3 regions of the Moritella sp. 36 genome follow, and region 2 is predicted to be linked to each of the others. Evidence: predicted binding sites of a transcription regulator. Region 2 holds the regulator's gene; each other region holds the start of a gene.
What was found. The regulator sigma-54, encoded in region 2, starts transcription at its own class of promoters, with help from an activator protein. The targets are predictions, from matches to a motif close to GTTGGCACGNNNNTNGNNT.
Positions count from the first base shown of each region.

Region 1: the regulator sigma-54 is predicted to act here: its motif matches at 2,240-2,258, upstream of glnK (P-II family nitrogen regulator).
Region 3: the regulator sigma-54 is predicted to act here: its motif matches at 1,898-1,916, upstream of HWV03_RS08935 (HAD-IIB family hydrolase).

Region 1 is NZ_CP056120.1:4,639,931-4,643,220, forward strand. It holds gene HWV03_RS20635 (anthranilate synthase component II) at 1-429, opposite strand, end outside; gene HWV03_RS20640 (ammonium transporter) at 608-1,840, opposite strand; gene glnK (P-II family nitrogen regulator) at 1,853-2,191, opposite strand; gene HWV03_RS20650 (PKD domain-containing protein) at 2,702-3,290, shown strand, end outside.
Region 2 is NZ_CP056120.1:235,880-239,169, reverse strand. It holds gene lptB (LPS export ABC transporter ATP-binding protein) at 1-538, shown strand, start outside; gene HWV03_RS01090 (RNA polymerase factor sigma-54) at 588-2,105, shown strand; gene hpf (ribosome hibernation promoting factor) at 2,137-2,424, shown strand; gene rapZ (RNase adapter RapZ) at 2,567-3,290, shown strand, end outside.
Region 3 is NZ_CP056120.1:1,982,542-1,985,831, reverse strand. It holds gene HWV03_RS08945 (DUF4184 family protein) at 1-486, opposite strand, end outside; gene trhO (oxygen-dependent tRNA uridine(34) hydroxylase TrhO) at 708-1,712, opposite strand; gene HWV03_RS08935 (HAD-IIB family hydrolase) at 1,955-3,290, shown strand, end outside.

The DNA of each region.
Region 1 (3,290 bases), 630 kb from region 2:
GATCTCAAATTCGTCACTCAACGTCAAGGTCTCAACAATCAAAGAATGATAACGCGTAACTGTTAAAGGGTTATTTAACCCCGCAAAAACGCCTTTACCTTTATGCTGTATTTTCGATGTTTTACCATGCATCACTTTTTTAGCTTTAATGACATTTGCGCCAAATACTTGGGCAATAGATTGATGACCAAGGCAAACGCCTAAAATTGGTATTTTCCCCGCAAACTGTTCGATAACAGATAATGAAATACCAGCATCGTTGGGTGTACACGGTCCTGGAGAAATAACCAAATAATCAGGAGACAAGATAGATATTTGCTCCAGTGAAATTTCGTCATTACGCCTAACGACAACTTCTTGCCCAAGCTCTGAGAAGTATTGAAATAAATTAAACGTAAAACTATCGTAGTTATCGATAATAAGTAACATGCGGAATTAAAATTCTAATGAGGAAACTGAGTGAATAATATCATAGGTAGAAATTGGATTCTAATAATGTGCCTTCGAATAAATCGACACGACTGAGTCATCTTTATGTTTAAAGAAACAAAGAAAAAGCTCAGCAGTTGCTGAGCTTTTGTTATTTATAACCTGCTATTAGCTCAATTTATTTAACTGATACAAACTCAGGGTAAGCATCGATACCACAGTCAGCCATATCCATACCTGTAACTTCTTCTTCTTCAGTAACACGAATACCCATTGTCGCTTTCAGTACAGCCCACACTAAGATACTTGCTGCGAATACCCAAGCAAAGATAATCGCTGCGCCGTATATTTGAGCACTAAATGTTGCATCTGAATTGCTAAATGGAACAACCATTAAGCCAAATAGACCACAAACACCATGTACTGAGATAGCACCAACTGGATCATCAATCTTCGCTTTATCTAATGCTACGATACTAAATACGACTAACGCACCACCTAAAGCACCCAATAATGTAGCAAATGCTGGTGCAGGACTCAGAGGGTCTGCCGTGATAGTAACCAAACCAGCTAATGCACCATTAAGAATCATTGTTAAATCAGCTTTGCCCCACATTAATTTAGTAATGAGCAATGCAGCTACAGCACCGGCAGCCGCCGCCGCGTTCGTGTTCAGAAAGATTTGACCAACAGCCGTTGCATTTTCAGCATCTGAAAGTAGTAGTTGTGAGCCACCGTTAAAACCAAACCAACCCATCCATAAGATAAATGCACCTAATGTTGCTAGTGGCATATTTGAACCAGGGATTGGATACACTTCACCGTTCTTACCATATTTACCCTTACGAGCGCCCAATAGAAGTACTGCAGCAAATGCAGCCGTCGCACCAGCCATGTGAACAATACCTGAACCCGCAAAATCAGAGAAACCAGCTTCAGCTAAGAAACCACCACCCCAAGTCCAGTAACCTTCCATCGGGTAAATAACACCAGTCAAAACGACCGTGAAGGCGAGGAAAGCCCATAGTTTCATACGTTCAGCAACCGCACCTGATACAATCGACATTGCTGTTGCAACAAATACAACTTGGAAGAAGAAGTCTGATTCTAATGAGTGATCAGCGCCCTCAGATTGTGAGCCAATTAAAGAACCAAATGATGGGATGATGCCGCCTTCAGCATTACCAACATACATGATGTTATAACCGACTAATAAAAACATGATACATGCGATAGAATAAAGCACGATGTTCTTTGTCAGAATTTCAGTTGTATTCTTAGATCTAACGAGGCCAGCTTCGAGCATAGCAAAACCTGCCGCCATCCACATCACAAGTACACCTGACATTAAAAAGTAAAAAGTATCGAGTGCAAAACGCAGCTCAGTAACTGTAGTTGTTAGCTCTTGCATAATTTATTTCCTTTAAATTGCTTCTGAGTCCATTTCGCCCGTACGGATACGCACAACTTGTGTTAAATCGTAAACAAAAATCTTACCATCACCAATTTTTCCCGTATAAGCAGCACTATTAATAGCTTCAATTACGCGATCAACATTTTCACTCTGTGTTGCGATTTCTAACTTAACTTTAGGTAAAAAATCAACTTGATATTCTGCACCACGATACAATTCGGTATGACCTTTTTGACGACCAAAGCCTTTCACTTCAGTTACTGTTAATCCTTCAACACCGATATCTGCTACTGCTTCACGAACATCATCGAGTTTAAATGGTTTAATGATTGCGCTTATTAGCTTCATAAAGAGCTCCTTGCCTGAGTGTATTGAGTATCTATATGATTAAACTTAATTCAACGTCCGTGCCAACAATTAAAACAAAGTAAATTCAACAGTTTAATATAACACCCCCACATTTACGCATCTATAAAGCACTAACTTGGTGCAGCAGCGAAGTTGTTAACCCCAATTCAGTGCAATTGTTGTTCAAATGTTAACAACTATAAAATGTGAGATCGTAATCCCACTTTTAATAACTTCTTATACCTTAAAATTACGTAATAAATTAATTAATTTTAATTGTTAATCATTACTACTAATTAGGCTCATTTAAGTCTAAATAATTAAGTTTGATATAATTCATTTAAAATAAATTAAATCATTTCAATAAGAGCACCAGACAAAAGGTGACACAACGTTTTGTACCACAATCAAATTGGTACTTCTTATAATCGTTATAATGATAATGTGCTTCCAACCCGAGTAGCCAAGATGGATCTGTTACTCAAAATATAAACTCATGGAAGAAATACGATGAAGAAATTACTACTGGTAGCACTATTATCAACGCTTACAGCTTGCGGTTCTGAGGATGTATTTGATAATGACGATAAGGATGACAAATTAAAAACGATATCATCCGTGAGTTTTTCAGCTACACCTAGTGATATAAACTCACCCATTTATAATTTCAGTTCCGTTTATACCGTAAATGATGTTGAGCAATCCACTGACGACATGACTTTTAACTGGTCAGTAAGCTTAGAAGGTGAAGGACAAGTAACCTCATTATATCCAGAACAAGCACCTCAATATGAGTTTAAAGAAGCTTCCACCTACAAAGTAAAGTTAACTGTAGAGAATCATACTGGAGAAGCTTTAGCTCAGTTTTCAAAAAATTTAACAATCAGTGCAGAAGATATAGCTACACAGCCCCTATCCCCACGCGCAATAATAGGCATTACGGATAGAGCAACAACGGTATATACGTTTAATAGCGATTCCTCTAGCTATAGTGAAGGCTCTTTATCTCAAATTGATTGGGTGATTGAAGGTCAAGAGTTGTCAGGACCTCAAGTCACCCATAGTTTTAGCAAAACAGGGCAACATATTGTTCATTTAA
Region 2 (3,290 bases):
TGACCAAGAATTAACGCATGAGCCAATGCATATTCGTGCACAACAAGGTATTGGTTACTTACCCCAAGAAGCGTCTATTTTTCGTCGTTTATCGGTAACGAAAAATATCATGGCAATCTTAGAGTTACGAACTGAACTCACGCGTTTCGAACGTGAAGAAAAGTTAGAAGAATTATTAGAAGAGTTCCATATCACCCATATTCGCGATAGTTTAGGCATGAGCTTATCGGGTGGTGAACGCCGCCGTGTTGAGATTGCCCGCGCGCTTGCGGCAGATCCAAAGTTTATTTTATTAGATGAACCTTTTGCTGGCGTTGATCCAATCTCGGTAGGTGATATTAAAAAAATTATTCAACATCTGCGCGATCGTGGTTTAGGGGTATTAATTACCGACCATAACGTACGTGAGACACTCGATGTATGTGAACACTCTTATATTGTGAGCCATGGACATTTGATCGCATCTGGTACTTCTGAAGAGATTTTATCCAACGAAAAAGTGAAAGAAGTATACCTTGGTGATCAATTCCGACTATAGTTTGATATTGATACGTTACCGCATTTAAGGAAGAGAGAGTAGTCGTTAGATGAAGCCATCATTACAACTTCGTATGAGTCAATCTCTGGCAATGACGCCACAGTTGCAACAAGCGATTCGATTATTACAATTATCGACCTTGGAGTTACAACAAGAGATTCAAGAAGCATTAGACAGTAATCCGCTACTGGAACAAGAAGATCCCAACACAGCTCAAGCAAACGATACAGAAAGTAGTGATGAGCATAATCCAAATAATAACGACGCAGTTACCGATGCCAGCCAAATAGAAGTTAGTGATGCGCTCGCCAGTGAAGCCATGCCAGATGAATTGCCTAATGACAGTAATTGGGATGATGTCTATACCCCTCAAATACAGACTCACAGCAGTGCGGGTAGCAGTATTGATGGTTTAGACCAAGTCTATCAAGGTGAGACCAGCGAAGGCTTATACGAGCATCTCATGTGGCAAATGGAATTAACCCCATTTTCTGACACTGATCGTGCTATTGCCGTTGCGATTATTGATGGCATTGATGATCATGGCTACCTTAATCAGACTTGTGAAGACATCCTGTCTAGCGTCAATAACGGTCACCAAGAACTTAGCGACAGTAGTAAAGAAAATAGTGAAGAGCAAGTTGAATTAGACGAAATAGAAGCAGTATTAAAGCGTATTCAACATTTCGATCCCATCGGCGTTGCAGCGCGTTCATTACAAGAATGTTTATTGATCCAACTCCAGCATTTACCTAAAAACACACCTTGGTTAACAGAATGTCAGCAAATAATTCAGTCTCACATGGATTTATTAGGCAATCGCGACTACCGTCAATTAAGCCGTAAGACAAAATTAAAAGAACCACAGCTTAAAGAGATCATGCAATTAATTCAGAGTCTAGAACCCAGACCTGGCAATGTTATCGATCAGACTGAAGGGCTTTATGTAATTCCCGATGTTTTAGTAAAGAAAAAAAATAATCAGTGGGTAGTCGAGTTAAATCCTGACATTGTGCCAAGATTAAAAGTGAACAATGAATATTCAAACTTGTCGACAAGCAATCGTAGTAGCAGCGATGGGCAGTTTATTCGAACGCATGTACAAGAAGCTAAATGGTTTATTAAAAGCTTAGATAGCCGTAATGAAACCTTACTAAAAGTAACTAAAAGTATTGTTCAACGACAAATTGATTTTTTTGAGTATGGCGATGAAGCCATGAAACCTATGGTTTTAAATGATATTGCCGAAGAAGTGGAAATGCACGAGTCAACCATTTCACGGGTAACAACGCAGAAGTTTATGCATACACCACGCGGTATTTTTGAACTTAAGTTTTTCTTTTCAAGCCATGTAAGTACTGACAATGGCGGAGAATGTTCATCAACCGCTATTCGAGCATTAATAAAAAAATTGGTCGCGGCAGAAAATGTCATTAAACCATTAAGTGACAGCAAGATTGCTGATTTACTTGCTGATCAAGGTATCAAAGTGGCTAGACGTACGATTGCAAAATATCGGGAGGCACTAAGTATACCACCGTCTAATCAGCGTAAAAGCCTATTATAAGGCTAATCCAACCTTCATAGGGGAGACATATATGCAAATTAATTTAACCGGTAGACATGTAAACATTACAGACTCACTGAAAGATTATGTTGATAGCAAGTTTTCCAAATTAGAACGGCATTTTGATCATATAAACAATATCCATGTGATTTTAAATGTCGAAAAATTACTTCAAATTGCAGAAGCAAAAATACATTTAAATGGGGGGGAGATCTTTGCCGTGCATGAACACAATGACATGTATGCCGCAATTGATGGCTTACTGGATAAGCTCGATCGCCAAGTGATTAAGCATAAAGAGAAGTTGATTCGTCATTAATTTTAATCTCGCCACAGATAACCTAAAGGAAAACCACTTTTTCCTTTAGGTATTAATGCTTCTGACATAATTAAAACATATCATATCCAAATCAATTGCGGGATAATGAACCCATTATTTTATATCGCTGTGAGGATAAAAGATGAAATTAATAATAGTCAGCGGCCAGTCAGGATCTGGTAAATCAATTGCATTACGCGTGCTTGAAGATCTAGGCTACTATTGCGTAGATAACCTACCAGTAAAATTACTACCACAACTGCTAAAAACCTTAAATGACCAAACCGAAAAAGTGGCAGTGAGTATTGATGTCCGTAATTTACCGACAGAAAAAAAAGAATTAAACGACATAATTACAGAGTTAAGAACGAGCACCGATCTGACTAGTTTATTTCTTGATACTAACCAGTCAGTCCTTATCAAACGTTATAGTGAAACCAGACGCCTTCATCCGTTAACAAAAGATGAGCTATCTCTATCACAAGCGATTGAAATAGAAAAAAAACGATTAAGCCCTTTAGCGTTACTTGCTGATTTAAAAATCGATACTACTGAACTCAATATTCATGAACTCAGTGAACAGATTAAAGAACGTATTTTAGGAAAGAAAAACAACCAACTTGTCTTAGTATTTCAATCATTTGGTTTTAAACATGGCCTACCTATGGATGCCGATTATGTATTTGATGTCCGTTTTCTACCAAACCCCCATTGGATCCCAGAATTAAAACCTTACACAGGTCTTGATGAACCCGTCATTAAATACCTGAGCCAACAGCCTGATGTAATGAGCTTTTCACAACAGATTGAAAACTTACTCACGACTTGGTTGCCAATGTTAGAAAAAAATAACCGCAGTTATGTCA
Region 3 (3,290 bases), 1.7 Mb from region 2:
CGCAAACACGTACCACACAAACAAAGCCGCGAGTCCAAATATACCCCCGCCGTATTGGTTCAACTTGTACATGGGCAACGAAAATATTTTTCTGTTCCAGAACTCACTGTTCACAACTAACGAACCGTCAAAATGACTCGTCGCATCCCACAGCACATGACTGTATGCACCGAGCAATACCCCAAACACGACTAAAAGATACGAAGACTTTCCGAATGACCAATCCCTTCGCGGCAACCGAAACAGCTCAAGAGTTGGCCCCTCGATCCACCGATACCAAACAAGTAACATTAAAAGTGACGGAAGAAGACAATAAATAAGCACCCCGAGCTCTGAATGCCCAGGCGCTTCTGTTGGACTAAGAGCGAAAAGATATGGGAAGTCTGGTGACATGCTTCCAACAACCATTGCAGCAAGCGGAACCTTTCCCCGCGCAATGACTGATACAGGTAGTGCGACTACTGCGTGTGATAATGTGTATGGCATCGTTTTATCTACCTAACAGGTTGTTATTCGGAATGACGTATAACGTGAGTTCCAGTTTAATTTCATTATCATAAACAGTACCAAATACACGATTAATTACAAATAATAACCTCAAACTGCAGATAATAAAAAACCGCAAGTAAGTTACCATTCCAAGTAACCTAACCAGCGGTTTTTATTCTAAGTGTTTATTGCTTATTTAAGTATTTATAACCCAAATATTACTTCGCGTTTTGCTCAGCTTTTTTCTTTGCTTTTTCTACGCGACGTTCATCAATGATGTGTTTAATTTCACCACCAATATGTGACTCACCACGTTTTTCAGCGAGCTCCATTTGACGTTCACGCTCAGCAAAACGGCTACGCTGTTCATCTGTCACTTGATCATGACAACGGTGACAGCTAAGACCTTTCACGTAATGCTCACTTTGCAGTTCATCTTGTGTTAACGGGTAACGACAAGCGAAGCATTGGTCACATTCACCTTGTTCTAAGTCGTGGTTTACAGAAACACGGCCGTCGAATACAAAGCACTCACCTTCCCACATCGTTTCTTCTTTTGGCACTTCTTCAAGATACTTAAGAATACCGCCATCTAAGTGGTAAACTTCGTCAAAACCTTGCTCTTTTAAATAAGCTGTCGATTTTTCACAACGGATACCACCTGTACAATACATCGCTACTTTCTTGTGTTTTTCTTTGTCCAAGTTGTTTTTCACATACTCAGGGAATTCACGGAAAGTCGCAGTATTCGGGTTTACAGCGTTTTGGAATGTACCGATCTCAATTTCATAGTCGTTACGTGTATCAATCAAAATCACTTCAGGATCAGAAATAAGTGCATTCCAATCTTTCGGTTTTACATATGTACCAACAACTTGGTTAGGATCAATACCTTCAACACCCATGGTTACGATTTCTTTTTTCAGCTTAACCTTAGTACGTAAGAACGGATTCTCATCGTTATAAGATTCTTTGAAAGAGATTTCGCCCAGACTTGGGTCTTGAGATAAAAAGCTTAATACAGCATCAATACCTGCTTGTGGCCCAGCAATTGTACCGTTAATACCCTCGGCCGCTAATAACAGCGTACCGCGAACATCTTGGCTTTCCATTTTTGCTAATAAAGGCGCGCGTAACGCTTCGAAATTCTCTAAACGTACGAATTTATATAATGCACAAACTGTAATTTGAGCGGTATTTTTTGTAGTAATTGGTGCTGACATTTGGTTATTCCCCATTGAGCTAACTAGAACGTAAATCCAGAGCTGTAGATTAAGGCGGCGATGTTAACAGAAATACCCTATAGCGACCAGAAAAATTGATGTAGATCAATAAATATCACCTAACATCCCTTATTGAAAAACTTAACCTTACACCTTAGAGGTATTTTCTATTAAATTAATCAATATGTGGCACAGTTATTGATTAACTTATTATAAGATTCGCTCATTCAAGGATGGCTATTATGATAACAAACCCGCAACTAACCGCATTTATTGAGCGTAATAAGCTAGAAACCGCTTATTTAACCGACGCTGCAAAATGGTACACAGGGCTAATATCGGCAATCAGAGCGCACCAGCATAGTGCAATAAACAGTGCAGCAACAGATATTGACCGCATAAATAAAAAACAAGCACCTGTTTTAATTGGTATTAATGGTTGCCAAGGCTCAGGTAAATCAACACTCGCCGATTATCTCGCGACCTATTTAACCAGTGTCTATAAAATGAATGTCGCGGTTCTCTCTCTCGATGATTTTTATTATAGCCACCAGCAACGTAAAAACTTATCTGAGCATGAGCATCACTTATTACAAACTCGGGGAGTGCCAGGAACACATAATTTATCACTCGCGCACAGTACCTTAGATAAGTTGCGATCTGCTAACAATAAATCAACACCAGTTGCTCTGCCTCGGTTTAATAAAACTACCGATAACCCGTACCCAGAATCAGAGTGGCCAGTAATTCATGGCGCTGTCGATGTCATTATTCTTGAAGGTTGGTGCTTAGGCGTACAAGCACAAACAGATGAGGCACTATTAGAACCTGTCAACAACCTTGAAGCGGCGAAAGACAAATACGGTGTTTGGCGTCGCTATGTGAACAACCAAATCAAACATCACTACGCTGCGCTTTATGAACGACTTGATATGTTAGTCATGCTTAAAGCGCCGAGTTTCAATACCGTTTACCAGTGGCGACTTGAGCAAGAGTTAAAATTAAAGCAGCAAGCACTGACACTCAATTCCCCACTTGACCGGGTCATGAACAAATCTGAGATAAAACTGTTTACAGCTTATTTCGAACGGCTCACCGAGCATGGATTAACGACATTACCCGCATTATGCAATTGGGTTTTTGAAATGGACAGTAGCCGCAACATAGTGCATTCATACAGTCCTCAGTCAATGCAGCTTAATCATTACCCTGCCATTTTTACAGATCTTGATGGTACTTTGCTCGATCATGACAACTACAGTTTTACGCCCGCATTAAGTACGCTCGCCAAATTAAAGCGCGCGGCAATACCCGTTATTCCAAATACCAGTAAAACTTATGCCGAATTACTCGAACTAAGAAAACAGTTAGATTTGAATGGGCCTTTTATTGTTGAAAATGGCGCTGCTATTTACATCCCAGTTAACTACTTTAGCCACCAACCTATCGGTACAATACAACAAGATGGTTACTGGGTTAAATCTCTCGTACATTCACGTGACCATTGGTTATCACTACTTCCGACTGTGCCTGTCGAATTAACCGCGTTGTTTACCGGTATGAATACCATGACACTTA